Regions from separate parts of the Leisingera sp. McT4-56 genome, predicted to be linked through region 1. Evidence: riboswitches for the same ligand, from Rfam matches in the RefSeq annotation. Region 1 holds a riboswitch; each other region holds the start of a gene.

The links. A riboswitch is a leader RNA that binds a small molecule or an ion and turns the genes downstream of it on or off. The one in region 1 is predicted to bind cobalamin.
Region 2: another riboswitch for cobalamin. It lies ahead of LHL23_RS08755 (ABC transporter substrate-binding protein); the one in region 1 lies ahead of LHL23_RS08220 (TonB-dependent receptor plug domain-containing protein).
Region 3: another riboswitch for cobalamin. It lies ahead of LHL23_RS04745 (aromatic ring-hydroxylating oxygenase subunit alpha); the one in region 1 lies ahead of LHL23_RS08220 (TonB-dependent receptor plug domain-containing protein).
Region 4: another riboswitch for cobalamin. It lies ahead of LHL23_RS12345 (DUF1636 family protein); the one in region 1 lies ahead of LHL23_RS08220 (TonB-dependent receptor plug domain-containing protein).

Annotation. Positions count from the first base shown of each region.
Region 1 is NZ_JAJALF010000005.1:4,341-11,694, reverse strand. Features, by position in the region: gene LHL23_RS23545 (HlyD family efflux transporter periplasmic adaptor subunit) at 1-428, shown strand, start outside; gene LHL23_RS08230 (glycosyltransferase family 2 protein) at 418-2,631, shown strand; gene LHL23_RS08225 (hypothetical protein) at 3,001-3,174, shown strand; cobalamin riboswitch at 3,416-3,624, shown strand; gene LHL23_RS08220 (TonB-dependent receptor plug domain-containing protein) at 3,783-5,666, shown strand; gene LHL23_RS08215 (ABC transporter substrate-binding protein) at 5,751-6,506, shown strand; gene LHL23_RS08210 (FecCD family ABC transporter permease) at 6,503-7,354, shown strand, end outside.
Region 2 is NZ_JAJALF010000005.1:131,264-138,617, forward strand. Features, by position in the region: gene LHL23_RS08750 (chemotaxis protein CheW) at 1-1,352, shown strand, start outside; cobalamin riboswitch at 1,620-1,812, shown strand; gene LHL23_RS08755 (ABC transporter substrate-binding protein) at 1,956-2,966, shown strand; gene LHL23_RS08760 (FecCD family ABC transporter permease) at 2,963-4,012, shown strand; partial or broken gene LHL23_RS08765 (ABC transporter ATP-binding protein) at 4,009-4,519, shown strand; gene LHL23_RS08770 (LysR family transcriptional regulator) at 4,810-5,694, opposite strand; gene LHL23_RS08775 (aldehyde dehydrogenase family protein) at 5,799-7,244, shown strand.
Region 3 is NZ_JAJALF010000002.1:259,535-266,888, forward strand. Features, by position in the region: gene LHL23_RS04725 (sulfotransferase family protein) at 1-394, opposite strand, end outside; gene LHL23_RS04730 (DUF5928 domain-containing protein) at 538-2,115, shown strand; gene rpiB (ribose 5-phosphate isomerase B) at 2,158-2,607, opposite strand; gene LHL23_RS04740 (hybrid-cluster NAD(P)-dependent oxidoreductase) at 2,748-3,833, opposite strand; gene LHL23_RS04745 (aromatic ring-hydroxylating oxygenase subunit alpha) at 3,838-5,073, opposite strand; cobalamin riboswitch at 5,181-5,380, opposite strand; gene LHL23_RS04750 (dihydrofolate reductase family protein) at 5,652-6,188, shown strand; gene LHL23_RS04755 (TetR/AcrR family transcriptional regulator) at 6,204-6,743, shown strand; gene LHL23_RS04760 (DUF1523 family protein) at 6,817-7,354, opposite strand, start outside.
Region 4 is NZ_JAJALF010000009.1:119,656-127,009, forward strand. Features, by position in the region: gene cobN (cobaltochelatase subunit CobN) at 1-147, opposite strand, end outside; gene cobW (cobalamin biosynthesis protein CobW) at 312-1,346, opposite strand; gene LHL23_RS12345 (DUF1636 family protein) at 1,349-1,759, opposite strand; cobalamin riboswitch at 1,855-2,061, opposite strand; gene cobO (cob(I)yrinic acid a,c-diamide adenosyltransferase) at 2,113-2,748, shown strand; gene glpD (glycerol-3-phosphate dehydrogenase) at 2,869-4,446, opposite strand; gene LHL23_RS12360 (DeoR/GlpR family DNA-binding transcription regulator) at 4,439-5,224, opposite strand; gene LHL23_RS12365 (DUF1513 domain-containing protein) at 5,365-6,444, opposite strand; gene LHL23_RS12370 (imelysin family protein) at 6,460-7,354, opposite strand, start outside.

The sequences.
Region 1 (7,354 bases):
AACTTCTTGATTGCTCCCGCAGGTTCGTCGAGGTGTTTGTGCATGAAACGGCGTTTGAGGCGATCCGCCCCGGGGATATGGCGCGGGTGCGGCTGCGCGGCTCGGATGAGACCTTCCCCGCCACTGTCGAGGCGCTGCGCGGCGCTGGCAGCCAGCGCGCCACCGGGTTGCTCGCTGCTGAGCCGGAAAATCTCACAGAGGGCAGCCTGTCTGTCATGCTGCGCCTTGCCCCGGCAAATGTGGCAACGGCCGGAGTCGCGCAGAATTTCTGCGATGTCGGTCGCACTGCCGAAGTGCGCTTCGACCGCGGATTGGGCAACATGCTGACGGTCGCGGGTCATTGGTTTGAGGAACTGCTGCGCGGTATCGCACCTTCGCTGGCTGCGTCGCCCGCTCCTGACGGGGATGGCCCGCCGGATGCAGGCTGAATCCCTCGTTCCCCTGCTGCTGATCACCGCCGCGATACTGCTGTTCGGCAACCGGTGGCAGAACAACGCTTGGGCAGACCGGCTGGTGGTGGCGGGCTTGACAGTGGTGATCCTGCGCTACCTCGGCTGGCGGCTGGTTGAAACGGTGCTGCCGGCCGGTATTTTCAGCGTGACCGGCCTGTTTATCTGGACCGTTTTCATCATCGAGATCCTGGCCTGGCTCGATACCGCGGTGCTTTATGCCTACATGCTTCGCCGCACCAACCGCACTCCGGAAGCGAACGAGCACGAGACGCGGCTGCGCGGCATGGCCCCCATTGACTTGCCCGAGGTCGACATCTTCATTGCCACCTACAACGAGCCCGCCGAAGTGCTAGAGAAGACAATCGTCGGCGCAGTGGAGCTGGACTGGCCGCAGGCAAAGCTCAATGTCTGGGTGCTGGATGACGGTCGGCGCGGTTGGTTGCAGCGCATGAGCGAGCGCCTGGGCGCCGGCTATCTGACCCGCGCCGACAATGCCCACGCCAAAGCCGGCAATATCAATGCTGCGGTTGCGCGCACCTCTGCTCCCTTCTTCCTTGTTCTTGACGCGGATTTCATTCCGCAGCGGAACTTCCTCTACCGGACTATGGGGTTTTTCGAGGACCCGAAAATCGGGATCGTGCAGATCCCTCATAACTTTTTCAACCCCGATCCGATGCAGGCGTCGCTGAACATGAGCAAGGTCATGCCCGACGACCAGCGTTTCTTCTTTGAGGCGATCATGCCCGGACGCGACGGGTATGACTGCGCCTTTTGCTGCGGATCTAACGGCATTGTGCGGCGCAGCGCGCTGGAGGAGATCGGCAACAAGCTGCCCTCTGGCTCGATCACTGAAGACATGCTCCTGACGCTTGCCCTCAAACGTAAAGGTTACATTACGCGCTATCTGGATGAGCGTCTGGCATTTGGCCTGGCCCCGGAGAACATCAACGCCTTCTTCATTCAGCGGGCACGGTGGGCGCGCGGCGCCATCCAGATCATGTTCCTTCGCGAAGGCCCGTTTGGCGGTCCTGGCCTGAAATGGTATGAACGCCTTTTTTTTCTGCCGTTCCACTGGATCACCCAGTCATTCGGCCAAACCATTGCTATGGTGACGCCGGCCATATACCTGCTCACGGGAGTGCCGCCGCTGGTCAATGCGTCTGCGGACACGGTGATGTCTTACCAGCTGCCTGCAATTGTCGCAGCCATTGCGGCCGTCCGGCATTTTGCACCGGGGAAATACCACCCGCTGGCAACGATGGCGCACGGCGTTCTGCAAGCCTTCCGGCTGCTGCCCGTGGTGGTCGCCACGCTGCTGAAACCGCACGGCCATGCGTTCAAGGTCACCCCCAAAGGCGGCGAAGGGACGGAAATACAAGACACAGCAACAGTTGCCATCTGCCTTCTGCTTTGCGGCCTGATGACTTCCGGGCTGGCCATAAACTCCAGCTACAACCTTCAGATCATCGCTTCCAGCCACCTGATGCCAGTCGTTGCCTTCTGGTCGGTGGTTAACATGGTCGTACTGCTGCTGGTGGCAAAAATCGCCATCACGCCGCAGCTCCTGCGCAGCGAAGTTCGGTTCGAACTGAATGAGCCTGTGGTCTTGCGTACGGAAGGCGGCGGGCAGGCTGCGGGCAAATGCCATGACATGTCGCTGAACGGTATACAGGTAGAGGTGCATGCGGGCCGCTCTTGTCTGCCTGAGGCTGGCGGCTGGATCGGTGTGGATGTCGCACAGGTCGGCGTAGTGCCGGCACAACTTCGCCGTGTCTTCAAGGGAGAAGATGGCAGCCTTCGCGCCGGGCTGTCCTTTGCCTTACCCGCGGCGGAGGAACTGGCAGAGCCTTGGAAAGAAAGGAACCCGGACCGCATTGCGGAGGCGGAGGGCGCAGCACAGCTACGGCGGCGCTTGATCCGCAAGCTGTTTACCAAGGACCGGGTGCGCAAGTTCGATGGCCAAGACGACTGGAGGATAGGGGTCAGCATGCTGAAAAGCATTGTGGCCTCGCAACAGGCCGTCTCGGCGGTCAATAGTGCCTGTCAGAATGCCGCCCGCCCAGTCGTGCCCGTCTGGCTGCATGAACTTCAGTCGCGGACTGAAACAGCACTGGATGACGAGTGGCGTGCGGTGCTGCGAGCGCGCGCAGAGGCCACGAATGACAGTTCCGCTGCTTAAATGAGTTCTCAAACAGGCTTGCTCGTATGACTTTGGTTGAACCCTGCGAAGGGTTGAGCAAAGAACAGACAATCGCTACTGTGCAGCAATACAGTAAATTGGGCTCGCTGCCGACATGCGGCATCGCGGCGGCAGGGTTGCAGCGGTTTTGCACCAGATCCAAGCGGACAGATGACGCCAGCTAGCCCAAAGCGGCCACATGCCTGGTGACCAGTCTGGCGGGCCAGCATATGCAGGTCGGGCGGATTCCGGATGTTCGCCGCAGGCGCGAGCCGAACATGGTGAAACGTTGGGAGCCGACCTCCAGGCAACGCCGCAATAGGATTCTGTTCTGCATCGCCGCAGGTCAATTGAGCCCAATTCTACCGAATGCTGCGCCTGATCTCAGCGGCAGCAACGCGAAGAAAGCTACGTTTCCAGCGTCGGGACCAGCCGACGCTGGGGATCAGCCTGACCGAGCCATTTCAGACGTTCCTCAGCATCGAAGAAGCCACAACGCGGCAGGACCAAAGCAGCCGTTCTGCGGTAGATGTACTGATTTAGGTTCACCGCCGGCAGTGAGGCTGGCATGCGTTCATCTACTTTAATCAAATACTGCGAGATACGTATGCACCTTTGCTTCCGAGTAAGGACTTTGAGCCTAACCGCGTCAGTCCTCCATTTCCCGAAGTAGTATTCAGTTTTAACAGTTTAACGAAATCAGTTTCTTGCGATGACGCCTTTTGGCGCCCTCTCTAAGCCGCCTCACTAGACTTTGGCGCTTGACAGAATAAGTTCAGTTTGCCTAAGTCCCGGCCATTCTGGTCCGGCTGGGAGACCACCCGGTTAAAAGGGAACACGGTGAGGTGTAGCCAACAGGCGCCGAATCCGTGACTGCCCCCGCAACTGTGAGCGGAGAGCAATGCTGCGATATGCCACTGCCCCAAGGGGCGGGAAGGCGCGGCAAAGCCTCGACCCGCAAGTCAGGAGACCTGCCAGGATGATCACCCTGTCCGGGTGCGGGGCGCGCCAAGGACAACGGACTTCCGTAGTGGTGGCAGTTTTCACCGTCTGCGGGGGCAAAGCCTTCCAAAGACCAAAATTTGAACATGCTGCCCGGCATGGGCAGCCGCTTGGCCTGTGCTTGCTGCGCGGGCCGGGAGGAATGGAATATGCGCAAGGCAAGCTTGTCCCTGGCCGCCGCCCTGGCCGCCGCCCCTGTAAACGCAACCGCTCAGGATGAAGAAGTCACCGATCTGGGGGAGATCATCGTCTCCGGCGGCTTCACGCCGGTCGAGGCCCAGAAGTACGGCCGCTCCGTCTCGGTCCTGACCAGCGAGGAGATCGATGATCGCGGCATCACCACCGTCCAGGACGCGCTGCGTTCGGTACCCGGCCTGATGGTGAGCGGCTCCGGCGACAGCTTTACTCAGGTCCGCATCCGCGGCGCAGAAGCCAATCACACGCTGATCCTGATCGACGGCGTCGAAGCCTCGGGCGGTGACAGCGAGTACATTCTGTCCGGCCTGGACACTGCCAATATCGAGCGGATCGAAGTCCTGCGCGGCCCGCAATCGGTGTTCTACGGCTCCAACGCCTCGGCCGGTGTGATCAACATCATCACCAAGTCCGGCGGCATCGGCACGGAATACGGCGGCAGCGCGGAAGCGGGGTCCGACGGCTACCGGGCCTCGGCCCGGGTTTCGTCGCGGACCGAGCGCGGCGGTATCGCCTTCAGCTTCGCCCATGACAATGACGACGGCTATGACACCTCGGGCGATGGCGGTGAAGAAGACGGCATCCGCCGCAATACACTGCAATTGAAAGGCGACTACCTGGTCACCGACCGGCTGAAACTTGGCTTCAACTTCCGCACGTCGGATGAACGCTATGACAGCGACCGCACCTCCTTCACCGCAACGGATGCGGCCAGCTATGTCGTGGATGATCCGACGCAATTCAGTGACCGGGATGAGCAACTGGCTCAGGTCTATGCTGAACTGGACATATTGGGCGGCCGCCTGAAACACCGCCTGTCAATCGAACGTACTGACTTTGACCGGTCCCTCAATGGCGGTACCCCGACCGAGACCAAGACTGAAGCAGCAAAGTACCTGCTGAGCTTCGGCCTGGACGGGCAGCAGGCTGATCAAGCAGACCAACTTCTGAACGCAATGCTGGAATGGGAAGAGGACTCCAGCAGCTCCAACCCGGCTTTTGCGCGCGAAACCAATTCGATTGCCCTGGAATACCGCGGCAGCTTTGCCAACGGCCTGGACCTGCAGCTCGGGGTGCGCCACGACAACAACAGCGTATTCGAAGACGCCACCAGCTGGACCGCCAGTGCTTCTTACACTTTTGCAGGCAGCGGTGTGCGCCTGCACAGCTCGGCTGGAACCGGTGTTGTGAACCCCTCTTACTTTGAGCTGTTTGCCAACAGCACATTCGGCTCCACCACCTACCTCGGCAATCCGAACTTGCAGCCGGAGGAAAACCGCAGCTTCGATTTCGGGATTGAGGTGCCGTTCCTTCAAGGTCGCGGCCTGGTTGATGTGACCTATTTCGACGAGACGCTGACAGGCGAGATCGAGAGCTACATGGTGAACGCAACCACGTTCTCCTACCGCAACCAAGCCGGTGACAGTGATCGCAAGGGTGTTGAGCTGGCAGCAAGCCTGGAAGCCAGCGAATACCTCGATCTGCGTCTGTCCTACACCTATCTGGACGCCACCAACCCCGATGGCTCGGTCGAGATCCGCCGCCCGGAGCACGAGCTTCTGCTGAGTGCCACACTGGATACTTTCAATGGCCGCGGCTCTGTCATCGCGGACATCCGGCATGTGGCAGGCAATTGGGACAGCCAGTTCTTTGGCTCGTTTGCCACCGCTGAGCTGCCGGATTACACAACCGTTGATGTGGCTGCTCAGTATGAGCTGACGGATAACGTGGTGCTGACCGGGCGTGTCACCAACCTGTTCGACGAGGACTACGCGGACGTCTGGGGCTACGCCAAACGCGGCCGCGCCGCCTATATCGGCGTACGGGCCTCGTTCTGATCCATGCGCAAGCTGCCCGGCATAGTCCTTGCTCTTCTATGGGCCGCCACCGGTACTTTTGCCGGGCCATCGCGCGCGGTGTCGATGAACCTCTGCACTGACCAGCTGGCGATGCTGCTTGCGGCGCCCGGCCAGCTTGCCTCGGTCTCCTACATCGCGCGGGACACACGCGCCTCGGCCATGGCGGACGCGGCCATGGCCTATCCCGCCAACCACGGGCTGGCCGAAGATATCTATCTGCTGCAGCCCGACCTAGTGATTGCCGGCGCCTATTCGACACCTGCCACCACGGATATGCTGCGCCGTCTTGGCGTGCCGGTGGTGGTGTTCGAGCCCGCCAGCTCGCTGCAGGATGTGCGCGCACGTATCTTGCAGATGGGTCAGGTTCTGGGCCGCGAAGAAGCGGCCCGCGCACTGCTGGCAGACTTCAACAAGCGGCTGGCAAAGCTGGAGCAAGCAGGGCCGGAGGCGCCACGCGCCGCGCTTTATGCCGCCAACGGGTTCACTTCCGGCAGTATGACCCTCGCGGGCCGGATCCTGCGCGCGGCGGGGCTGCGCAATATCGCGGATGAACTGGGCTATGCGCACTCCGGTCATATGCCGCTGGAACTGCTGGCGTTGGCCGCGCCGGATCTGCTGATCGGCACGTCGCCCTATCCGCGCGCCTCGCGCAGCGAGGACAATCTGGCGCATCCGGTGGTGCGGCAGCTGGCCGCCCGCAGCGGCGCCGGGCAGATGCGCGATGCGGATTGGGTCTGCGGCACCCCGCATGTGCTGCGCGCGGTGGAAACCCTGGCCGCAGAGCGCCGTCTGTTCATGGAGAAGGAGAGCCGGGAATGACCCGTCTGATGCTGGTTCTGGCCGCAGCGGTGCTGGCGCTGTTCCTGCTGTCGCTCACGGTGGGGCCGGCTGATGTGGGCGCCGGCGAAAGCCTGGCCGCTCTGTTTGGCGAGGGTTACGGGCCGCTCACCCTGGTGATGCGGGAAATCCGGCTGCCGCGGGCGCTGCTGGCGGTGATCATCGGCGGTGGGCTGGGGCTGGCGGGTGCCGCGATGCAGGGCTACCTGCGCAACCCGCTGGCTGAGCCAGGGCTGATCGGTGTGTCCTCCTCGGCGGCGCTGGGGGCGGTGCTGGCGATCAACACCGGGCTGGCGGCCAGCCTCACCTTGGGCCTGCCGCTGGCGGCGCTGGCCGGTGCTCTGGCAGGTGTGTTTCTGGTGATGGCGCTGGCCGGGCCGCAGGGCGGCTCGCTGACGCTGATCCTGGCGGGCATTGCGATTTCGGCAATGGCGGCGGCGCTCACGTCGCTGGTGCTGAACTTGTCGCCCAACCCCTTTGCCGCCAATGAGATCGTGTTCTGGATGATGGGCTCGCTGGCGGACCGCTCGATGCTGCATGTCTGGCTGGTGCTGCCCTTTGCGCTATCGGGGGGCGCGATCCTGCTGACACTGGCGCGGGGTCTGGATGCGCTGACCCTTGGCGAGGATGCGGCGCAGACCATGGGGATGAACTTGAACCGGCTGCGGCTGCTGTTGGTTGTCGGGACTGCCGCCATTGTCGGCGGCGCCACTGCTGTGGCGGGTGCTATCGGCTTCATCGGCTTGGTGGTGCCGCATATCCTGCGCCCGCTGGTTGGCGGCCAGCCGTCGCGGCTGCTGTGGGCCTCGGCACTTGGCGGCGCCATCATG
Region 2 (7,354 bases), 130 kb from region 1:
CGCCTTACATGCTCGGTCTGTTCAACTTGCGGGGCATGATTGTCCCGGTTGTCGACCTGCGCAAGCTGCTGGATTTTCCGGCTGCCGAAAGCGGGCAATCCCGCAAAGTGGCCATCATTGAACACGGCGAACACTGTATTGGCCTGCTGTTTGACCGGACCGGCGAAGTTTTGAACGCAAAGGGCGTGGCGCGGGTGGATTTCCGTCCCAATGGCAAAGGCGTCAGGGATGTTGTTATCAGCGGCGTGCTGAAGTTCGATAGCGGGGAAAGGCTGGTTCAGATACTCGATCCGCATGAATTGCTGAATCTGGAAAAGGTGCCGAGAGCTGACAATGACTCCGGGCAGGAAACCGTCAAATTCAGCAGAGGCAAGAAACTCGCCTGCGTGTCGTTTCAAACCGGCCATACGGTATGCGCAATCGATCTGCGCTACGTGAAAGAGGTCAAAACCGTTCCCAAGCTGGAGCAATCCTTGCTGGCAGGAGGCAATGTGATCGGCACCGCAAACCTGCGGGGGATCATTTTGCCTGTGATAGATTTCCGCGGCTTCATGGGGGACGACGCCAAGTTCGTGCTTGGGGAAACCCTCCCCAAGGAACGCAGAATGCTGGTGATCGATACCGCGGAAGGTCCGGTCGGCCTTATGGTTTTCTCCATCGACAGCATCCTGTCCTATTACGGGGATGAAGTGCGGCCGTTTGCCAAACTGGCGCTGCCGCGCGGTGATCTCGTCAACGGATGCCTGATCGGTAAGAACAACCAGATTGTCATGATGCTGGATCCAGAGAAGCTCATGCAGGAGCCGAGCTTTCTGGCGGCTGCAAAGTCCTGCCAGGAGATATTCCCGCCCGAAGCGCCTGACGGCGAGGCGGCGGAACTGGAAGCGCGAGCGGCGCGGCGCACCTTCATCAAGTTCACCTTCGAGAGAAGATTTGCCTTGGATACGTCGCATGTCAGCGAAGTGATCAATCGCCCCACGGATCTGCTGGAGCCGCCATTCTCGCTGAATTTTGTCGAAGGAATCCTCAATCTGAGAGGCGACCTGATTACCGTGTTCAATCCCCGCGTGCTTTACGGCTTGCCGGTGAAGCCCTGCCAGGATCAGAAGGTTCTGATATTCAGGCACGGCGCGCAGAAGTTTGGAATTCTTGTGGATTCCGTCGACGAAATCATCATTACGACCGAAAGCCGCGTGGCCGAACTCAAGCCGCTGGATCAGCAAAACACCTCCAAAAGCATTGCTGAGGATGTGGCCGGCTGCCTGCAGCACACCTCGCCGGACGGCAAGTACGAGTCGATATTGATCCTGGATACCAGCGCTCTCGTGGAACGCTGCTTCAAGGCTGCGTAACAGGCGCTGGCAGGGCAGCACTCCCGGACGGGAAAGCGCCGGGCAGGCGCGGCCGGGCGGGCTCAAGACCACTATGAGCCGGTGTGATTGCCCGCGGCCACCTGCGCAAGGGGGCGGGGCGGGTGTGCAAACGGCCGCCTGTTTCTGCCGCCGCTCTTGGGTGAAAAATCAACGCCGGCCCGAGCCGTCGCAACCCGCCCTCCCGCGGCTGGCTGGCAAGAATTCAGCAATCCGGACGAACTTTTTCTTGCCGCACGGTAAGTGATGCGCTACCCGCGCTTCACCGGTCCCGTGAGGGCTAAGAGGGAATCCGCGGCGCCGTACGGTGCCAAACGGAACTGCCCCCGCAACTGTAGGCGGCGAGTGCTGTCCCATCGTGTCACTGGGCCTGACCGGCCCGGGAAGACGGGACAGACAGTGACCCGCCAGTCAGGAGACCTGCCGGTGCGAAACCGAAACACACCGGACGGGGTTGTCCGGGGAGGTTGCCGATAAGATGCGCCGCCGCTGTCTGGCGCCGCATGCAGGGGGCCAGGCTCCCGCCTTAGCGGTCAATGCCCTTTCACCCGTTCTCCGGTCATTGACACATGGAGATCGAAGATCATGTTTCTGCGTTCCGGCCTGATGGGCCTTTCCTTTGTTGCGGCAGCTCAGGCCGCAGCAGCCAGCGAGACCTTTCCGCTGACCATTCAAAACTGCGGCGAGGCCGTCACCTTCGAGGCGCCGGTTGCGTCCTCCGTGACCGTCGGCCAGGCCGCGACAGAGGTGCTCTATGCGCTGGGGCTGGGCGACAAGGTGCTGGGCACCTCGGTCTGGTTCAACGACGTGCTGCCCGAATATGCCGAGCTGAACGGCAAGGTCGAGCGGCTGGCCGATAACGACCCGAGCTTTGAAAGCGTCGTGGCCAAGCGCCCGGGCCTGGTGGCTGCCCAGTATGAGTGGCATGTCGGCCCCGAAGGCGTAGTCGCCAAGCGCGAGCAGTTCCATGACCTCGGCATCCCGACCTATGTGATGCCCGCGGATTGCGTCGGCAAGGACAACACCACCGGCGGCGACGGCACCCGCACCCAGATGTTCACCACCGAAAGCCTCTATCAGGGCATCGAGGAACTGGCAGCGATCTTCGGCGAGTCCGAAAAAGGCGCAGAGCTGGTCGCAGACTACAAGGCGCGCGAGGCCGCGGCTGTTGCCAAGGCGCAGGAGGTTGCGCTGGACGACGCCTCCGCCGTGTTCTGGTTCTCTTCGCCGGAGATGGAGAGCGACCCGTTCGTGGCCGGCCAGAAGGGCGCACCGGGCTACATGATGCAGCAGCTGGGCCTGCGCAATGTCATCGAAACCGACGAAGAATGGCCGACTGTCGGCTGGGAAACCATCGCCAAGGCCAACCCGACGGTGATCGTGATTGCCCGCATGGACCGCCGCCGCTTTGCCGCGGATGACTACGAGAAGAAGCTGGAGTTCCTGCGCAATGATCCGGTCGCCAGCCAGATGGAGGCGGTCAAGAATGATCGCATCGTGGTGATGGACGCCCAGGCCATGGATGCAACCATACGCGCCATCCCGGCGCTGGAGGATATTGCCGCTGAGCTCAGCGCGATCGGCAACGGCGAATGAGCGCAGCCGCCGCACTGGCCTGGCAGGGCCTCCGGGGCGCATGCCTGGCCCTGCCGGTGCTGGCTGCGGCGGTTCTGGCAGGCGCAATGATCGGGGAAACCTCGCTTGCGCCTGACCTTGTCCTGTCCGTTCTGGCCAACAAGCTGGCCGGGGCGGGCCTGCCGGTGGACCCGGTAGACCAGGGCATCATCTGGAGCTACCGGCTGCCGCGGGCGCTGGTGGCTGCGGCCTGCGGGGCGGCGCTGGCGGTGGCCGGCGTGGTGTTGCAGGCCTTGCTGCGCAATGCGCTGGCAGACCCCTATATCCTTGGTATTTCGGCCGGCGCCTCGACCGGGGCGGTGGCGGTCACCATTGCGGGGCTGGGCGGCGGCGCCCTGTCGCTGTCCTTCGGCGCCTTCAACGGGGCGCTGCTGGCCTTTGGCTTTGTCGCCGTTCTAGCCCGCGCGGCCGGGGCAGGGGGCAGCCGTGCAGCGGCGGCGCAGATCGTTCTGGCGGGCATTGCCGGTTCGCAGCTGTTCAACGCGCTGACCGCCTTCATCATCGCCAAGTCCGCCAATGCCGATCAGGCCCGCGGCATCATGTTCTGGCTGATGGGCAACCTCAGCGGCGTGCGCTGGCCGGATGTATGGCTGGCGGTGCCGCTGGCGCTGGCGGGTTGGATGATCTGCCGGTTCCATGCCCGTGCGCTGGACGCCTTCACCTTTGGCAGCGACTCCGCCGCCTCGCTTGGCATCCCGGTCCGGCGGGTTCAGGTGGTGCTGATCTTCGCCACTGCGCTGACGACCGCGGTGATGGTGTCGATCGTCGGCTCCATCGGCTTTGTCGGCCTGGTGATCCCCCATGCCGCACGCTTCCTGGTCGGCCCCGGCCACCGCAGGCTGATGCCTGCCGCGGCGCTGACCGGCGCCGTGTTCCTGGTCGCCGCCGACATCGTGTCCCGAATCATCATCCCCGGCCAGGTGCTGCCCATCGGCGTTGTCACCGCCTTGATCGGGGCGCCGTCCTTTGCGGTGATCCTGGTGCGCGGGCAAAAGGCTGCGCGATGAAGATCGAAGCCCGCAACCTGTCGTTTGCCGTGCGCGGCAAGACCTTGCTGCAGGACGTGTCGCTGGCAGTGCAGCCCGGCGAAACGCTGGCGCTGGTCGGCCCGAACGGCTCCGGCAAGTCGACCCTGATGCGGCTGTTGTCAGGCTTGGCCAAACCCTCGCGTGGCGAAGTGCTGCTGGCAGGCAAGCCGCTGGCCAGCCTGACCCGCCGGGAGATCGCCCAGCGGATCGCCATTGTCGAACAGCAGGCCGAAACCGCCGAGCGCATTACCGCGCGCTCCGTGGTGGAACTGGGGCGCACCCCCTGGCTGTCGGCGCTGAAACCCTGGAACGGGCAGGACACGCAACTGGTGGACAAGGCGCTGCGCACCGTTGAGATGGAAGGCTTCGCAAGCCGCGAGTGGGCCACTCTGTCCGGCGGCGAACGGCAGCGGCTGCACATTGCCCGTGCCCTCGCGCAGCGGCCGGGGCTTCTGCTGCTGGATGAGCCGACGAACCATCTGGACATCCACCATCAGCTGTCGATCCTGAACTGCATCCGGAACCTGAAAGTGACCACCTTGGTGGCCCTGCATGACCTGAACCAGGCGCTGACCTGCGATAAGGTGGCGGTGCTGTCACGCGGTCGCCTCGTGGCCTGCGGCGCGCCCAGCCAGGCATTGGCTCCGGAAACCGTATCTGAGATTTTCGGCATCCAGGCCCGCTGGGTCCGGAATGCCGAGGGCGCGGCTCCCTTCCTGTCCTTCCAATTGGCCTGAGACATCAGGGATGACTGGCACCCAGCCATGCCGGGTGCTTCAGCCTGGCTCGCCGGACAGATCGCAGGACTGAATAAAGGCGCAGCACTCCTCGGTCAGCGCGGCAAAACGGGATCGTTCGCGCTGGTACAGGTAAACCGCCCGCTTGTCGGGCAGATCGGCAACCGGCCGAAACGCCGTTGTCTCCGGCATGAAGCGGGCAACAGTCTGCGGCAGTACGGTCACCCACTTGCCGGTGCGGACCATGGTGATCAGCGAATGGGTGTTGTGGATCGTGACATCTGCCGTGCTGCTGGCCTCAACGAAGCGTTCATTGCGGATCAGATCGCACAGGGCATTGCGGACAAAGGACGCGTTGATCACATCGGCAATTGCGGGCGGCTGCTCCTGGGTGAACAGCGGGTGGTCGGTGGAGCAGACCAGGCCAAACCGGTCCTCGAACAGCGGCACCGCTTTCACGCCGTTCAACGGGTGGTGGCCGGAGGCGATGCCGATATCCGCCTTGCCCTCTGCCAGCGCGTCCAGCACCTGCTGGGTGTCGGTGTCGCGCAGTTCCACCTTCAGGCCCGGATGCCGCGCCGTCATGTGTGCCAGCACCGAAGGAAAGACCAGCGCCGCGACCGATGGGACCGAGACAATCCGCAGCAGCCCGTGCGCCGCCTCAGCGGCCATCTCGATGCTCTGCAATGTCTGATCGAACTGTCGCACCTGTTTCTGGGCCAGCTCGAATACCTGCTCGCCCAGCGGCGACAGCTGGTTCTTGCGCTCGCCCTCGAACAGCCGCTTGCCCAGGTGATCCTCCATCTGCTTGAGCGTCATGGAAACGGCGGACTGGGTCCGGCCCAGCCGGTTGGCGGCCTCGGACAGGTTCCCGGTCTGCGCCACAGTGCAGAAGGCGCGCAGCATTTCGATTTTCAGGGTCATGCTTCAATTTTTCTGAAGTTGTTTACAGTTTATTGAGTTTGACTGATGCGGGCTGCGGAGTCCATCCTGTTGCAAACCTGAAATTCAGCATCTGGGGCTTCTCCGTGACCAAACTGAACCTGATTGCCGGCGAATGGCTGGCGGGCGAAAGCGAAATCGAAAACCGCAACCCTTCGGACCTGAGCGATCTGGTCGGCATGTTTGCCCAGGCCAGCTCCGATCAGCTGGAGGCGACCCTGGATCAGGCGCTAATCGCACAGCGCGAATGGGCGGCTTACGGGCTGGAGCGCAAGCAGGCGGTGCTGATGAACATCGGCAATGAGCTGATGGCCCGCGCCGAGGAGCTGGGCACGCTCTTGAGCCGCGAAGAAGGCAAACCGCTGGCCGAGGGCAAGGGCGAGGTTTACCGCGCCGGCCAGTTCTTCACCTATTACGCCGCCGAATGCCTGCGCCAGATCGGTGAAAACGCCGACTCCGTGCGCCCCGACATAGAGGTGGACGTGCGCCGCGAGGCCGTGGGCGTGGTGGCGATCATCTCGCCCTGGAACTTCCCGACCGCGACCGCTTCCTGGAAGATCGCGCCGGCGCTTTGCTACGGCAATGCCGTGGTTTGGAAACCCGCCAACATCACCCCCGCCTCGGCCGTTGCCCTGACCGAGATCATCGCGCGTCAGGACATTCCCAAGGGCCTGTTCTCCCTGGTCATGGGGTCGGGCCGTTCCATCGGCCAGCGTCTGGTCGAAAGCCCCAAGGTGAACGCGATCTCCTTCACCGGCTCGGTGCCGGTGGGCAAGGGCATCGCGTCCGCCGCCATCCAGAACCTGACCAAGGTGCAGATGGAGATGGGCTCCAAGAACGCGCTGGCGGTGATGGACGACGCCGATCTGGATCTGGCCGTCACGCTGGCGCTGGGCGGCGCCTTCGGCGGCACCGGCCAGAAATGCACCGCTTCCTCCCGGCTCGTGGTCCACGCGGCTGTTCATGATGCCTTTGTCGACAAGCTTGTCGCCGGGGCACAGGCCATGAAAGTGGGCCACGCGCTGGAAGAGGGCGTGCAGATGGGGCCGGTGGTCAGCGAGCAGCAGCTGAACGAGAACCTGGCCTATGCTGACCTTGGCAAATCCGAAGGTGCTGAGCTGGCCTGCGGCGGCCAGCGCCTGGAGATGCCGCACGAGGGCTTCTACATGTCCCCGGGCGTGTTCCTCAACACCACCAACGATATGCGCATCAACCGCGAAGAAATGTTCGCGCCGCTGACCAGCGTGATCAAGGTCGGCAGCTATGACGAGGCGCTGTCCGTGGTGAACGACACCAACTTCGGCCTGACCTCCGGCATCGTGACCCAGTCGCTGGCCCGCGCCACCCATTTCCGCCGCAACGCGCGCACCGGTGTGGTCACTGTCAACCTGCCGACTGCAGGCACTGACTACCACGTGCCGTTCGGCGGCCGCGGCGACAGTTCTTATGGCCCGCGCGAGCAGGGCAAGGCGGCGGCGGAATTCTACACCACCGTCAAGACCGCCTACATAAGCGCCGGCAAGCCGGTCTGAGACTGAAACCGTGGCAGCGCCGGACACCGGCCTGCCAGTTTGCGGAAGCGCCCGCCCTCCTAGTTTCCCCTGTGGCAGGCGCTTCCTGCCCGCCGCCAGAAGGCCGGGTG
Region 3 (7,354 bases), on a different contig from region 1:
TGATCTGGTCGAACTCCTGCTTGCCGTCGTCGCCGCCGACCTCGATCCCGTATTCATAGGCGAGCTTGGGCACCAGGTTGCCGCGGTAGCGCCGCCCGTTGCGCTGGATGCCGCAGATCTTGTCGAAAAACGAACTGAGGATGCGGGTATAGGGGTTGCGCACGCAGGTGAAGGCATAGGACCGCTGCCCCTGCACATTGCGGGTGATCACCTCCTGGCTGTGCTCCAGCGCCCATTTGTGCAGGCCGTCCTTGGCATCATGGATGTCGCCGTCAAAGAACCGCCCGTGATCGGAGTAATAGAGGATCTGCCCGATCGTCGAGCAGGCGCATTTCGGCACCACCCGGTAGACCACACTTTCACTTTTCGTCATCCAGGTGCCGGGAAACCCCATCCGCTGCCCTCATTTGCTTCTTGCGCCGTGTACCAGCACTAATTGCATATGTTTACCGAAACGGGAACTATCTGGTTTATTCGTGCCCTTGGCGCGCTTATCAAGGTAAACAATCAGGCAGAACAAGGCAGTCCGTCCTCCCCATGGCAAAAATCGCATATATCTTGCTGTGCCATAAAGACCCTGAGGCGATCATCCAGCAGGCAGAGCAGCTGACTGCGTCCGGCGACTGCATGGCGATCCATTTTGACGGGCGGGCGCCTGACGAGGACTACCAGAAGATCCGTGAGGACCTGGCAGGCAATCCGAATGTGGCCTTTGCCGACAAGCGGATCAAATGCGGCTGGGGCGAATGGTCCCTGGTGCAGGCGACGCTGCAGGCACTGCAGCGCGCGGTGGAGGAGTTTCCCCGCGCCACCCATTTCTACATGCTGTCGGGCGACTGCATGGCGGTGAAGACGGCGGAATATGCCCACCGTTTCTTGGACCAGAACGACAAGGATTTCATCGAAAGCTTCGATTTCTTCGAAAGCGACTGGATCAAGACCGGCATGAAGGAGGACCGGCTGATCTACCGGCACTTCTTTAACGAGCGCAAGCACAAGCAGCTGTTCTACTGGAGCCACGGCTTGCAGAAGCGGCTGGGGCTGCAGCGCGAAATCCCCTCCGACATCCAGGTGCAGATTGGCAGCCAGTGGTGGTGCCTGCGCCGCCGCACGGTGGAGTGGATCCTGGACTTCACCGCCAAGCGCCGCGACGTTGTGCGGTTCTTCCGCTCCACCTGGATTCCGGATGAAACCTTCTTTCAGACCCTTGTGCGCCACCTCATCCCGGAGGCGGAGATCGAGCCCCGGACCCTCACCTTCCTGATGTTTACCGACTACGGGATCCCGGTGAATTTCTACAACGACCACTATGACCTGCTGCTCAGCCAGGACTTTCTGTTCGCCCGCAAAATCAGCCCGGGCGCCAAGGAGCTGAAGTCGCGGCTGGGGCGGCTCTACGCGGCGCGCGGCGTGGACTTCCAGATATCCAACGAGGGGCGCAGCCTGTATCAGTTCCTGTCCCAGCGCGGCCGCATCGGGCGCCGCTTTGCGCCGCGGTTCTGGGAAACCGAAAGCACCCTGGGCCGCGAGCGCGAGCTGCTAATCGTGATCTGCAAGAAATGGCATGTCGCCAAGCGGTTGCTGGAGAAGGTCCGCCACGCAACCAATATCCCGGCCATCGAATACCTGTTCAACGAGGAAGACACCCCGCTGCCCGATCTCGGCGGCATCCAGGCTGCGCTGATGAAACGCACCCGCCACCGCCGCGCGCTGGTGCGGATGCTGTTTGAATACTACGGATCCGATCAGCTGATCATCTGCCTGGACCCTGCCGACATCGACCTGATGAACGATTTCCACTCGGACCGGTCCACAACCCGCTTCCTGCTGATCGAATGCGACTTCAGCGAGGACTACCTGACCGGACACGCGCACCGGGTCGGGCTTGCGGGGGAGCGCACACCGCAGCTGGCGCTGGAACGGCTGCTGCCGTCCATCCGCAATGACATCCACCATGAGGCGGACCGCATCCGGGATGCCGGGTTCAGCCAGCTCTACCAGATGCGCGAAAGCAGCAGCCCGGAGGAAAACGCAAGCCAGCTCAGCGGGTTTCTGGGCCTGTCTGCGGAACAGGCCCGGCAGATTGCCGGAACCCGCTATCTGTTTGCGGACTGACCTGGGGCCTGCGCCCGGCCGGCACAGCCGGGTCTGAACCTATCAGTCTTCCAGCGCCTTGATCATGTCAACGCGGGTGCCGTGGCGGCCGCCTTCGAACTCTGTGCCCAGGAAGGCATCGACAATCTCCAGCGCCAGGCCTTCACCAACCACGCGGGCGCCAATCGACAGCATGTTGGCGTTGTTGTGGGCGCGGATCATCTTGGCCGAGAACGTGTCGGAGCAGACACCGCAGCGGATGCCCTTCACCTTGTTCGCCGCCATCATGATGCCCTGGCCGGTGCCGCACAGAACGATGCCCAGCGCGCACTCGCCAGAGGCCACCAGCTCCGCCACGGCGGCGCCATGCTTGGGGTAATGGGTGCTCTCAGGGGTCTGCGGGCCGATGTCCTGCACCTCCCAGCCCTGTGCTTCGATATGGGCGGCAACGGCCTTGCGCAGCTCGATGGCGGCGTGGTCGCTGGAAAGGGCAATGCGTTTGCTGGCAGTCATGGTTTCGGGGTCCTGTGTCGCAACGGGGATATGAGGGTTGGCCCCGTGTTGACCAAGGGACGGGCGCGGCGTCAATCACTTTGTTGCCGCAAGCCCGGACCGGCAGGAAAAGGAGGGCCCGCGACAGGCCCTCCCTTGGCTCAGATCGCGACCTCGACGCGGCCAATCGGGTTGGAGCAGCAGGCCAGGATGTACCCCGCCTCGATGTCCTCCTCCGAGATGCCGCCGTTGTGGACCATATGCACATCGCCTGCGGTCTTCTTGACCTTGCAGGTGCCGCAGATGCCGAAGGTGCAGCCCGACGGGATGTTGAGGCCCGAGGCCTTGGCCACCGCCAGCACCGTGTCGGTCTCGGTGCAGGTTGCGGTGACGCCCGACGCAGCAAAGGCGATCTCGGCGGCAGCGGTCTCTTCCGGCACCACATCGTCCAGCTCCGGCGCATCGGCCTCGGTCTCCACCGGCGCGCCAAAGCTTTCCTGGTTGTAGTTCTCCATGTCGAAGCCCAGGCCGTTCAGCATGTCGCGCACCGCCTGCATGAACGGCTCCGGCCCGCAGCAGTAGACCTCGCGCTCCAGGTAGTCGCCCGCGATGATCCCCAGCATGATCTGGTTCAGCTGTCCGCGGTAGCCGGTCCAGACCTGATAGGGATCATCCTCTTCCACCACGAAATGCAGCTTGATCCCCGGCACCCGCGCCGCCATGCCCTCCAGCTGGCGCCGCGCGATGATCTCGCTGGGCCGCTTGGCGCAGTTGATGAAGCAGACATCGGGCGACTGGCCGCGGTCGAACAGGTACTGGGTCATCGACAGGCTGGGCGTGATGCCGGAGCCAGCGGAGATGAACAGAAACTTGCCGTTCGGGCGTTTCGGCAGGGTGAACACGCCCGCGGGGCCGGAGGCCTTGAGGAACATTCCCGGGCGCAGGTTGTCCAGCATCCAGCGGGTGCCGATGCTGTCGGCCTGCGCCTTGACCGTCACCGAGATCGACAAGGGCCGCGACGGCGAGGAGCTGATGGTGTAGGTCCGCCAGACGGTGCCGCCCGGCACCGGCAGCTCCAGCGTCAGGAACTGGCCCGGCTGGTACTTGAACCACGCGCCCGAAGGCGCGCGGAAACTGAAGGTGGCGGTGTTCGGCGCTTCCGGCACGACCGAGACGCATTCCAGCATCTCGTCGTCCTTCCACGCCAGGGTCTCGTCCAGCGTCTCGAAATTGGCCTGCAGTCCCATGCGCTTACTCCGCCGCGATCAGGTGGCGGCCGGTCAGCGCGCGGGTCAGATGCTCGGCGTACCAGTTGGAGAACTGGATCACACCGCTTTCCTGTACTTCCGAATAGGGGCCGGGCTCATATGCGGGCGAGTTGATGCCGCGCTGGTTGTCCTCAACCACGATGCGGTCCTCGTCGTTGGTGGCAACCCAGACCTCGGTCAGCCGCTTCAGGTCGTAGTCCTGGCCTTCAACCGCATCCTTGTGCACCAGCCATTTGGTGGTGACTTCGGTCTCGGTCGGGCTGATCGGGGTCACCCGGAACACGATGGAATGATCCGGCAGGAAGTGGTTCCAGGTGGTCGGATAGTGGAACTTCAGCAGCGTGCCCGCATCGGCAAACGGCACCCGGCCCAGCTTCTTGGCGACAGCCGCCTTGCCGTCCATGGTATAGCTCTCGGCGCCCTCATTCAGCGGCATCCGCGCCACCCGGTACTGGCCGCGCGCATCGATCTGGAACTGCGACGGCACACCTGCCGCCTCGATCCGGTCGAAGTGCTTCTGCAGGTGCGGCGGGGTCTCGCCGCCCTCGACGCCGGTGACGGACGGATCTTCCGGGAAGGTCCGGCACAGCGACGGGTGGTTGCCGCCGCAGTGATAGCACTCGCGGTTGTTCTCCCAGACCAGCTTCCAGTTGCCGTTCTCGATGATCGAGCTTTCATAGGCGACCTTGGCGTTGCCCAGGTCGTGCGGCTCCAGATAGGGGCGCGCCACTGCGGCAAAAGCGTCGAAGTCCGGCGCCTCATCCGCCAGGCAGATGTAGATCAGCCCGGCCAGGTCGCGGCAATGCACCGGCTTCAGCCCGTGCTTGGAGGCATCGAAATCCGGCCCCATGTCGCGCGCCCACAACAGCGAGCCGTCCAGCTCATAGGTCCACTGGTGGTAGGGGCAGACCAGCTTGGGCGAATTGCCCTTCTTGGCCTTGCAAACAACAGAACCGCGGTGGCGGCAGGCATTGTGGAACGCACGCACCTCGCCATCGGTGCCGCGCACGATGATGACGTTGTAGGCGCCGACCTGATGGGTCACGAAATTGCCCGCCTTCGGGATCTCGCAGGCGGGAATGGCAAACAGCCACTCGCGGTAGAAAATCTGGCGCATGTCCAGATCCAGCACGCCCGGATCAGTATAAAACGCCTGCTCCAGGGAATAGTTTTTCTGACGGGCCACCAGTTTGGCCAGAATTTCGCTGTCGTGAAGCATCTGCTTCTCTCCTTTGCCGCATCCCCGCGGCAGGTTGGCTTGGCTGCGGGCATGGATGGAGAGATCGCAGGCCACGCGCCTGCAACCGCCCCGCCGCCGCCCGCGGTTGACGTTTTCGGGGCAAGGCTGGTTTCCGGACTGTCCCGGGGCCATTCGGCGGCGGGGCCTGGCACCTTCCCGAAACCATTGGCCTCAGTGGTTTTTGCCATGCCTTGCCCGGGGTCACCGTTGCGGGGGCAGTGCCGGAATTTCACCAGCTTCCCAATTCTCCGCCCCAAGGGGCGGCACCTTGCTGAGGCGCAAACTGCCCTAATCCCGGCCCCCAAGCGGAGACAAATCCGACCCGCAAAAACCGGAAAAAGACATGCATGTTTGCCGCCCGCGGCGGGACAGGGATGTCCAGAATCTCAAACCGGCATCCGCCGGTCCGTTTGCGGCAAGCGCTTATCTTTCATGCGGTTACCAGCTGCTAGGCACACCGAATCGATTCGCACGCAGCGAGTCTTGCGCCGGCCTCTTGGAACGCGAATTGCATTAATTTATATGGCATATAGTTTAATGGTCCCCAGGAGAATCCGATGACCACAGGCCACGTCTTCATCGCCACCAGCCTCGACGGCTTCGTGGCCCGCCAGGACCATTCACTGGATTGGCTGCACAAACAGCCCGTTGCCGAAGATGACGATGGCGGCTTTGCGGCCTTCATGGACAGCGTCGACGGGCTGGTCATGGGAACAGGATCATTCCGCACTCTGCTGGGGTTCGGCCATTGGCCCTACACCAAGCCGGTTGTGGTCCTCAGCAGCAGCCTGACCGAACAGGACATTCCCGAGGAACTGAAGGACAAGGTACGCCTCAGCACCGCCGCACCCGCAGACCTTATGCAGAAACTGCAACAGGAGGGCTGGACCCGCGCCTATATCGATGGCGGGCGGATGGTGCAGTCCTTCCTGCGCCAGGGGCTGATCGCCGATCTGACCATCACAACGGTTCCGATCCTGATCGGCAGCGGCATCCCCCTGTTCGGCAGTCTGGACCAGGACATCGACCTCCAGGTGGCAAGCTCCCGTATTCTGCCCACCGGCATGGTCCAAACCACATTCCGGGTGGCCTGACCAATGCCCCCGCGCATGGGGCGCCCTCCCAAGGGCAGCCGCACCCTCAGCAAGAATGATGTGCTGGAAAAAGCCCTGCAGCTGCTCGACGAGGGCGGCAGCAAGGCCCTCACCTTCAAAGCACTGGCAGCAGCGCTCGGCGTCACCCCGATGGCCGTTGCCCATCACGCCGGCACCAGGGATGAGATGATCGCAAGCCTCGTGGCCATTGCGTTCAAAGGATCCGACACCCAGTCAGAGGCAGCAACACCCAAACTGCGGCTGCGCGGCCTGATGACCCGCTACTGCGCCCAGGTGACCCGGCACCCGGAGCTGGCGAAATGCATCCTGGAAAACCCGTCCTTGATTGGCCCCTCCCTGACAAGGCTGACGCAGCTCATCGAGGCGGAAATTGCAGCCGCAGGCGTGACCGGCGCAGAGGCCCGCACCCTACTCTGCCTGCTGGTGGATTACACACACGGCTTTGCCTTTGCCGCCGCTGCGGCACCACGCGGGGCGCTTTCGGATGACGACTTCACACCGGCACTGGACTGGGTTCTCCACCGTATCGAATAAAAAAAAGCGGACCCGTTCAGGCCCGCGCATCCGCTTGTGTCTTTCAGAGCCGCCGATCCGGCGGCCCCTCTCGTCACTTCGATTTCCAGGTATCCAGCCAGCGGCGGAACCGGCCTTTGCGCTCGGCAATCGCATCGCCCGCCGCATAGAGGCTGTCCTCGGCACTTTCGATCATCGGATCGATCCGCGCCTGCCGGAACCGGCGCCAGCGCACATAAATCGCCCACAGAAGCGCCGCCAGCAGCACCAGGAAGATGATCGAGAACCAGTTCGTTGGCTTGTCCTCCGGCCCCGCCACCGGCTTGATCGTCACCGCATTGGGGAAGATCGACAGGAACTCGTTGCGCCAGCCGTAATGCAGCACCGCCACCCACTCCGGGTTTGCCTTGGTCGAGATGCTGTCATTGGCGTCCGTATACAGATTCGCGGTGTCGAACTTGAAATATGGCGGCCAGTTCCAGCCGGTATCCTCGTTGCGGTAGACCATGTTGCGGCCGTTGCCGCGCACCGCCTGGATGAACTGCACATCGCGGTTGATCAGCTCTGCCGACTGGTCGTCCGGCTTGGACCAGAAGATCCGGGTCCAGTCGTTCAGCTCCTGCCGCTCCTCA
Region 4 (7,354 bases), on a different contig from region 1:
GCCGTCCGCGCGGTGCCAGCCCGCCGCGAAGGCGCCGAGATCGCTGTCGGAGAACGACAGCACCACCAGATCGCCGGGCGTCTGCCCGAGGTCCTGCGGGGTGTCGGTCTCGTCAAGGCCGTGGCTTTCGCGGAAGACGACGTGCATGGGTCAGGCTCCTTGCCTGAAGGGGCGTATGGAAACGGGGAGGGCAGCGCCCGGCCCGGCGGGGCAGGAAGCGAAGCGCCCGCCCCGTGGGGGGCGGGACGGGCGCTGCCTGGCCTTCGGCCAGGCGGTGCCGTCAAAAAATTGACGCTTCGCTACCATTGGCTTCAGGCCCCCAGCTCGGCGCGGATGGCCTGTTCGTCGATGTCGTCATGCTCCGCGATGACCACCAGCGCGGTCTTGCGCGGCTGCGCGCCCCAAGGCTGATCATACTGGGCGCGCAGGCGCTCGCCCACGGCCTGAACCAGCATCCGCATCGGTTTCCCCTCCACCGCGACATAGCCTTTGACGCGCAGGATGTTGCGCTCGCGGGCGAGTTTCACGATGGCATTCTGCAGCGCTTCCGGGTCAGAGACTTCGCCCATTTCGACAACGATGCTTTCAAAATCGTCATGCTCGTGGTCGTGGTGGCCGTCATGGTGGCTGGGACGGGCTTCCAGATCATCCTCGGCAGCGGCGTTCAGGCCCAGGATGATGCGCGGGTCGATGACGCCTTCGCTCATCGGCAGGATCGGCAGCTTGCGCGGCGCCTCGGCCTCGATCACCGCGCGGGCTTTCTCGACACCTGCATCGCCGGCCAGGTCGGCCTTGGACAGCAGAACGATGTCGGCGCAGGAGATCTGATCCTCGAACACTTCGCTGAGCGGGGTTTCGTGGTCGATGCTGTCATCGGCCTCGCGCTGGGCCTGCACGGCGTCCAGGTCGGGGGCGAACTGGCCCTTGGCGACCGCCTCGGCATCGGCCAGCGCAATCACGCCGTCGACGGTGATGCGGGAGCGGATCGCCGGCCAGTCGAAGGCCTTCAGGAGCGGCTTGGGCAGCGCCAGGCCGGAGGTTTCGATCACGATGTGATCCGGCTTTTCCGGCAGCTCCATCAGCTGTTCGATGGTGGGGATGAAGTCATCGGCAACGGTGCAGCAGATGCAGCCATTGGCCAGCTCCATGATGTTCTCCGCCGGGCAATTCTCGTCCGCGCAGGACTTCAGGATGTCGCCGTCGACGCCGGCGGTGCCGAATTCATTGACCACTACCGCCAGCCGTTTGCCCTGCGGGTTCTGCATCAGGTGGCGGATCAGCGTGGTTTTGCCCGCACCGAGGAAGCCGGTGATGACGGTGACGGGGATCTTGTTGAGGTCGCTCATGTTTACTCCTCGGAAAAGAACTTGGCCGGCGGGATGCGGGCAACGGATTGCTTGCGGAAGGTCTGCGGGCGCTCGCGCCAGGGCACGACGCCGTCAGCGGTGGCGGCATAGGCGGCAGCGCCTTCCAGGATCTCGGGGACATGCTGGTCCGGGTCGAGGTCGCCGTAGACATAGGTCCAGCGCTCCTCGCCGCCGACCAAGGCAACAGCACAGCCTCGTTTGCAGGAGGACAGGCATTCCACGCCCCGCAGGCGGACGCCTTCGGGCATCCCTGCCTCTGCCAGCGCGGCGTGCAGGATGGTGCCGGGGCGGGCACCTTCCGGGTCAGCGCCCTCGCGGCGGCAGGTGAGGCATACGGTCAGCGTGACCGGTCCTGGGGGGCTGGCAGCTTTGTCTGCCAAATCGTCAGCCATCGGCGCGTCTCCTGTCGCGGCAGGCTTGCGGGATGGCCAGACAGGGGCCAATCGTGCAAGCCCCTTACCCGGTCGCAGAACACCCCGTCTGCCCGTTGATCTCTCTCTCGCTGGCAGGTCTCCCGGCTTGCGGATGCCAAGGCCTGGGCCTTGCCGGCCATCCTGCCTTCCCGGGTACTCTCCCAGTGGCATGGCGGCCTCATCCGGTCACGGTCGCGGGGGCGGCTGTGCTTGAGCTTTTTGAAAGCCTTCACATTCCCTCTTCGCCTGTTTTCACAGGAACCAGCGGAACCCCCTTGCGCTATGGCGGGCTTCTTTGTCAAGACATGGGGTCAAACAGCTGGAGAGCCCCCATGAGCGAAAAGTCCGAAACCGGCATTTCAGAAGAAGAAGCCGCCCGCCACGCCTCCAAGATGGCCAAGAAGAAGGCGGCCCGCGACCGGATGATGAAGACCAAGGAAGGCGAGAAGGGCCTGATCATCGTCCACACCGGTCCGGGCAAGGGCAAATCCTCCTCGGGGTTCGGCATGATCATGCGCTGCATCGCCCACAAGATGCCCTGCGCGGTGGTGCAGTTCATCAAGGGCGCCTGGCAGACCGGCGAGCGCACCCTGATCGAGGAGAACTTCAGCGATCTCTGCCAGTTCTATGCGATGGGCGAGGGCTTCACCTGGGAGACCCAGGACAAGGCGCGCGACATCGCTGCCGCGCAGAAGGGCTGGGAGAAGGCCAAGGAGATGATCCTGGACGAGAAGAACACCATGGTGCTGCTCGACGAGATCAACATCGCGCTGCGTTATGAGTATCTGGATCTGGAGGAGGTGCTGGAGTTCCTGGTCGAGCAGAAGCCGCCGATGACCCATGTGGTGCTGACGGGCAGGAACGCCAAGGAAGAGCTGATCGAGATCGCCGATCTGGTGACCGAGATGGGGCAGATCAAACACCCGTTCCGCGCCGGCGTGAAAGCTCAGAAGGGCGTCGAGTTTTAACGCTCAGGGCTGCGTCCGAGCCTGGGTGGGCGCAAAGCGCCCTCCCGTTTTGCTGAAATCAATCCTCCGGTTTGACGGGGAGGGGTGGGCGCGGCCTGGCCTATCAGCCAGGCAAGGCGGTCAAGCCGCGAGCTGAGCCGCTTTTCCCTGTATGTAGTCATCCACTGCGGCGCGCTGGGCTTCATCCAGACGCAAGCCCAGCTTGGTACGCCGCCACAGGTAGTCCTCACCGGTGCGCGCCCATTCGCGGGCAATGGCCCAATCGAGCTCCTGCGCGGTGATGGTGGCGCCGAAGTCCTGGCCGAGGTCTTCTGCGGATTTGGCCTCGCCCAGCACCTCCCAGGCCTCGGTGCCGTAGGCGCGGATCAATCGGCGAGTCCCGTAGGGCGATAGGAACGGATAGTCCGCTGCGAGTTTGTTTTGCAGTTTTTTCACATCCGCCACCGCAAAGTCGCCGCCGGGCAGGGCAACACCTGCGGTCCAGTCCGTGGGCAGCTGCGGGAAGACCTCGCCGATCTTTGCCAGCGCCGCCTCTGCCAGCTTGCGGTAGGTGGTGATCTTGCCGCCGAAGACATTCAAGAGCGGCGCCTGCGCCTGATCCAGCGTCAGCACGTATTCGCGGGTGGCCGCGGTGGCAGAACTGGCGCCGTCGTCATACAGCGGGCGCACCCCGGAGTAGGTCCAGACGATATCCTCGCGCTTGAGCGGCTGATTGAAGTAGCCGGACGCGAAATCAATCAGATAGTCCTGCTCAGCTGCGGTGCATTCGGGCGCGGTTTCCGGATCCGGGTGGTCGGCGTCGGTGGTGCCGATCAGGGTGAAATCCTCCTCGTAGGGAATGGCAAAGATGATCCGCCCGTCCGTTCCCTGGAAGAAATAGCAGCGGCCGTGATCAAACAGTTTCGGCACTACAATATGGCTGCCGCGCACCAGGCGGACGTTTTCGCGGCTGTTCTGGCCCAGCTTCTGGTGCAGCACATCGGCAACCCACGGCCCGCCCGCGTTGACCAGCATTTTCGCGCGGCGCTGATGGGTGTCGCCGGTGGCCTGGTCCTGCAGGGTGATCACCCAGTAGTCCGCGTCGCGCTCGGCGGACAGCACCTTGGTCCGGGTCAGGATCTCAGCGCCGCGGGTCTCGGCGTCGCGGGCATTCAGCACCACCAGGCGGGCGTCCTCGATCCAGCAGTCGGAATACTCGAACGCGGTCTTGAACTTGTCCTTCAGGGGGCGGCCTGCCGGGTCGGCGGCCAGGTCCAGTTTCGCAGTGCCGGGCAGGATGCCGCGTTTGCCAAGCGAGTCGTACAGGAAAAGTCCCAGCCGGATCAGCCAGGCCGGGCGGCGGCCCTTCATCCAGGGCATGAAGGCAGTGAGCAGTTTCGATGTCGGCGTCTCGCTGTCGAACCGCATTTCCTTGTGGAACGGCAGCACAAAACGCATCGGCCAGGAAATATGCGGCATCGCCTTCAAGAGCACCTCGCGCTCGATCAGCGCTTCGCGCACCAGGCGGAACTCGAAATATTCGAGATACCGCAGGCCGCCGTGGAACAGTTTGGTCGAGGCCGAGGAGGTGGCAGAAGCGAGGTCGTTCATCTCTGCCAGCGTCACCGACAAGCCGCGGCCGGCCGCATCGCGGGCGATGCCGCAGCCGTTGATGCCGCCGCCGATGATGAAAAGGTCTGTTACAGGCGCGTCAGTCATTTTCGCTGCTTTCGTTTTGTCCTGCGGTCAGGATACGGGTGCCGGCGGCCTGCGCGGCCTCGGCAAATTCTGCGGGGACCGGGCGGTCAGTGATCACCACGTCCAGGTCTGCCACGTCGCAAATGCGAACCGGGGCGGAGCGGTCGAACTTGCTGCCGTCGCAGACCAGAACTTTCTGCCGGGCGTTCTTGAGGATGGCGCGGGCGACCGAAACCTCGCGGGCGTCGTGGTCCATCACCGCGCCGTCGGTGTCCAGCGCGGAGGCGCCAATGACGGCAAAATCCACCTTGTAGCGGGAGAAGAAGTCAACCGCGTCCTCGCCCACAATGGCGCCGTCGCTTTGCCGCACGGTGCCGCCGGCCAGGATCAGTTCCTTGGCCTGCCCGCCCATCATCATGTTGATAATGTTAATGTTGTTGGACATCACCGTCAGGCCGCTGTGGCCGGACAGCGCCCTGGCGACCTGTTCGGTGGAGGTGCCGATGTTAAGCGAAAGCGAGCAGTTGTCGGGGATCAGCTCTGCCGCCAGGGCGGCCATCGCCAGCTTGTTGCCGGCGTTCAGCTTGCGCCGGTCGTCGTAGCCCTGGCTGGCGGCGGAGCTCACGCGGACGGCACCGCCATGCACGCGGGACAGCGCGCCGCGGGCCGACAGGTCGCGCAGGTCCGCGCGCACGGTCTGCAGGGACACGCCGAAGCGGCGGGAGAGATCCTCGACCTCGACCCGGTCCTGCCGGTTCAAGAGGGAGATGATTTCGTTCTGACGGCCGGTGGCATCCATTTGCTTTCCTTTCGCTGCGATTCTTTAGCGTATTGCGCATGGAGAGTCACTATTCGTTTTCGCATTGGTTTCGTTTGATTTGAAAACGAAAAAGGCGCGCCGTGGCAGGCGCGCCTTGCGAAATGCCTGGCTGTTTTGCTTCAGTAGAGCGGGATCAGGTGATTGTCCCAGGCCAGGTCCGTGCGGTTCAGCGGCTGCTGTCCGGTGTCAGAGACCGCAATGAACTGGCCGGTGCCGGTGCTGGCAGTGAAGCCGCCGGCGGAGGGCGCCAGCCCACAGACGTCACTCATCATGTGCTCTGCCAGCAGCGCGCCGCTGACCGTATCCATCACCTGCAGAACCCCGCCGCGCGGCGAGGTGACGCCGATCCGGCTGCCATCGGCGGAAAAGGCGATGGAGCCGCCGTAGCCCTGCATGTTCAGCACCCGCGCGTCGTCCTCTGCCAGCAAACGCGGCACGGCGCCGGGACGGTGAAGCCCGGCAGTGGGGACCTGTTCGCCCAGATCGCCCTGCCATTGCATGGCGAAACCAACGGTGCCGTCGGCGCGCATGGCGAGGTGGCGGATCGAGTTCAGATGCAGCTCTGGCGGCAGTTCCATCTGCTCCTGCAATTCGCCGTCTAAGCTCAGGTAGCTGAGGTTGGGGCGCATATCAGGCAGGTTCAGCTTGGCGCGGCCGCTGTCGGGGTGGGTTTCGATGCCGCCATTGGCCACTGCCAGCCCCGGCGCGCCGCGGCGCAGGAGCATATCATGCGGACCGATGCCGCCGGAGGAGAAGGCATTGATGCGGCGGTAGCCGTCTGCGGCGTCCCAGAAACCGATCACACCGCGGGCGTTCTCATAGTCGTTTTCGGTGGTGAACAGGCGGCTGCCGTCCGGGGAAAACACCCCGTGGCCGTAGAAATGGTGGCCTTCGGGCGGCTCCAACCGGGCGAGGGCGGCACCGGTCCGGCAGTCGATCACATCGGCAAAGCGGCCCGGGCGGCGGGCAAAGGCGACGGCCTCTGGCCGCACGGGATGAGCCGCGGCAGCGTGGCCGCGGCCGGGCAGGGGGTGGCGGAACAGGACCCCGCCCGTTTCGGAGAGGCCTGCCAGCAGGAAGGCACCGCTGGCGTCCTTGCCAGCCGACAGGAAGGCGGGGCTGCCCGCAGTGGCCCAGCTGGCCTGCGGGGCAAGGGCGGAGGCAAACAAGCCTGCCAGAAATCCGCGGCGGGAGGTCATGCGGGATCCTTTCCGTCAGTCGCCGTCGAGCGAATTGAAACCTGCCGCCGCGCCGAGAGCCGGGCCTAGGCGTTCAGAGGCAAGCGCGCGCAAATCCTTCACCTGCTGACGCAGCGCCTCGATCCGGATGCGGGCGGCGGGGTCGGCGACGCCTGCAAAGACAGGGTCGTCCAAGGCTTCGGCGCGGCTGCGGACGGTTTTAAACCCGCGGGCAAGGTCCGCTTTCAGCGCGGCGTCACCCTGCGCCAAGGCCAGCGCCAGCGGCTCCATCGCGTTCAGCGACAGCAGCACATGATGCAGGCTGCGCCTTGACCGGCGGGCCTCGGCACGGTTGGGGCGGGGTTTTTCATAGGTGCCTAGCGGGCGGCCCAGGCGCATGTCGTCCAGCACTTGCAATCCGGTGGTGAGCGCTTTCAGCAGTTCCTGGGTAATTTCCGCCTCGCTGCGGTAGCGGTTTTTCGGCGCGCGCATTTCGGCGGCGTAGCTGTCCGCCCAGCCCTGACTGATGGCCTCTGCGGTTGCAGCAATATCCGTGCTGATGGCGCGGGTCAGGGCGCAGCGGTAGTCCGCGCTGCCTGCGGCGGCCAGTTCAGGGTCATACAGAAGATATTCCAGCGCATAGAAGCCACGGGCGGCAATGGAATAGCTGGCGAAAGCCGCCGGGTCGGTGATGCCGTCATCCTCGCTGCGGATCAGATTGGCCAGCGCCTTGGGTGTCTTGCCGCGGCTGTCGGGCCAGAAGGCCAGCGCAAAGGCGCGGCTGTCCGTTTCCGTCGGCCCGAAACGGAAGTGGCTGGCGGCGATCCAGGCGTCGAAAGCTTCGCCGTAGGCCGCGCGCAGGGCGTCTGATTGCGGGTTGCAGTCGGCCTTGGCGGTGTCCGCCAGCGCTGTCGCATCTGCTGCCAGCTCC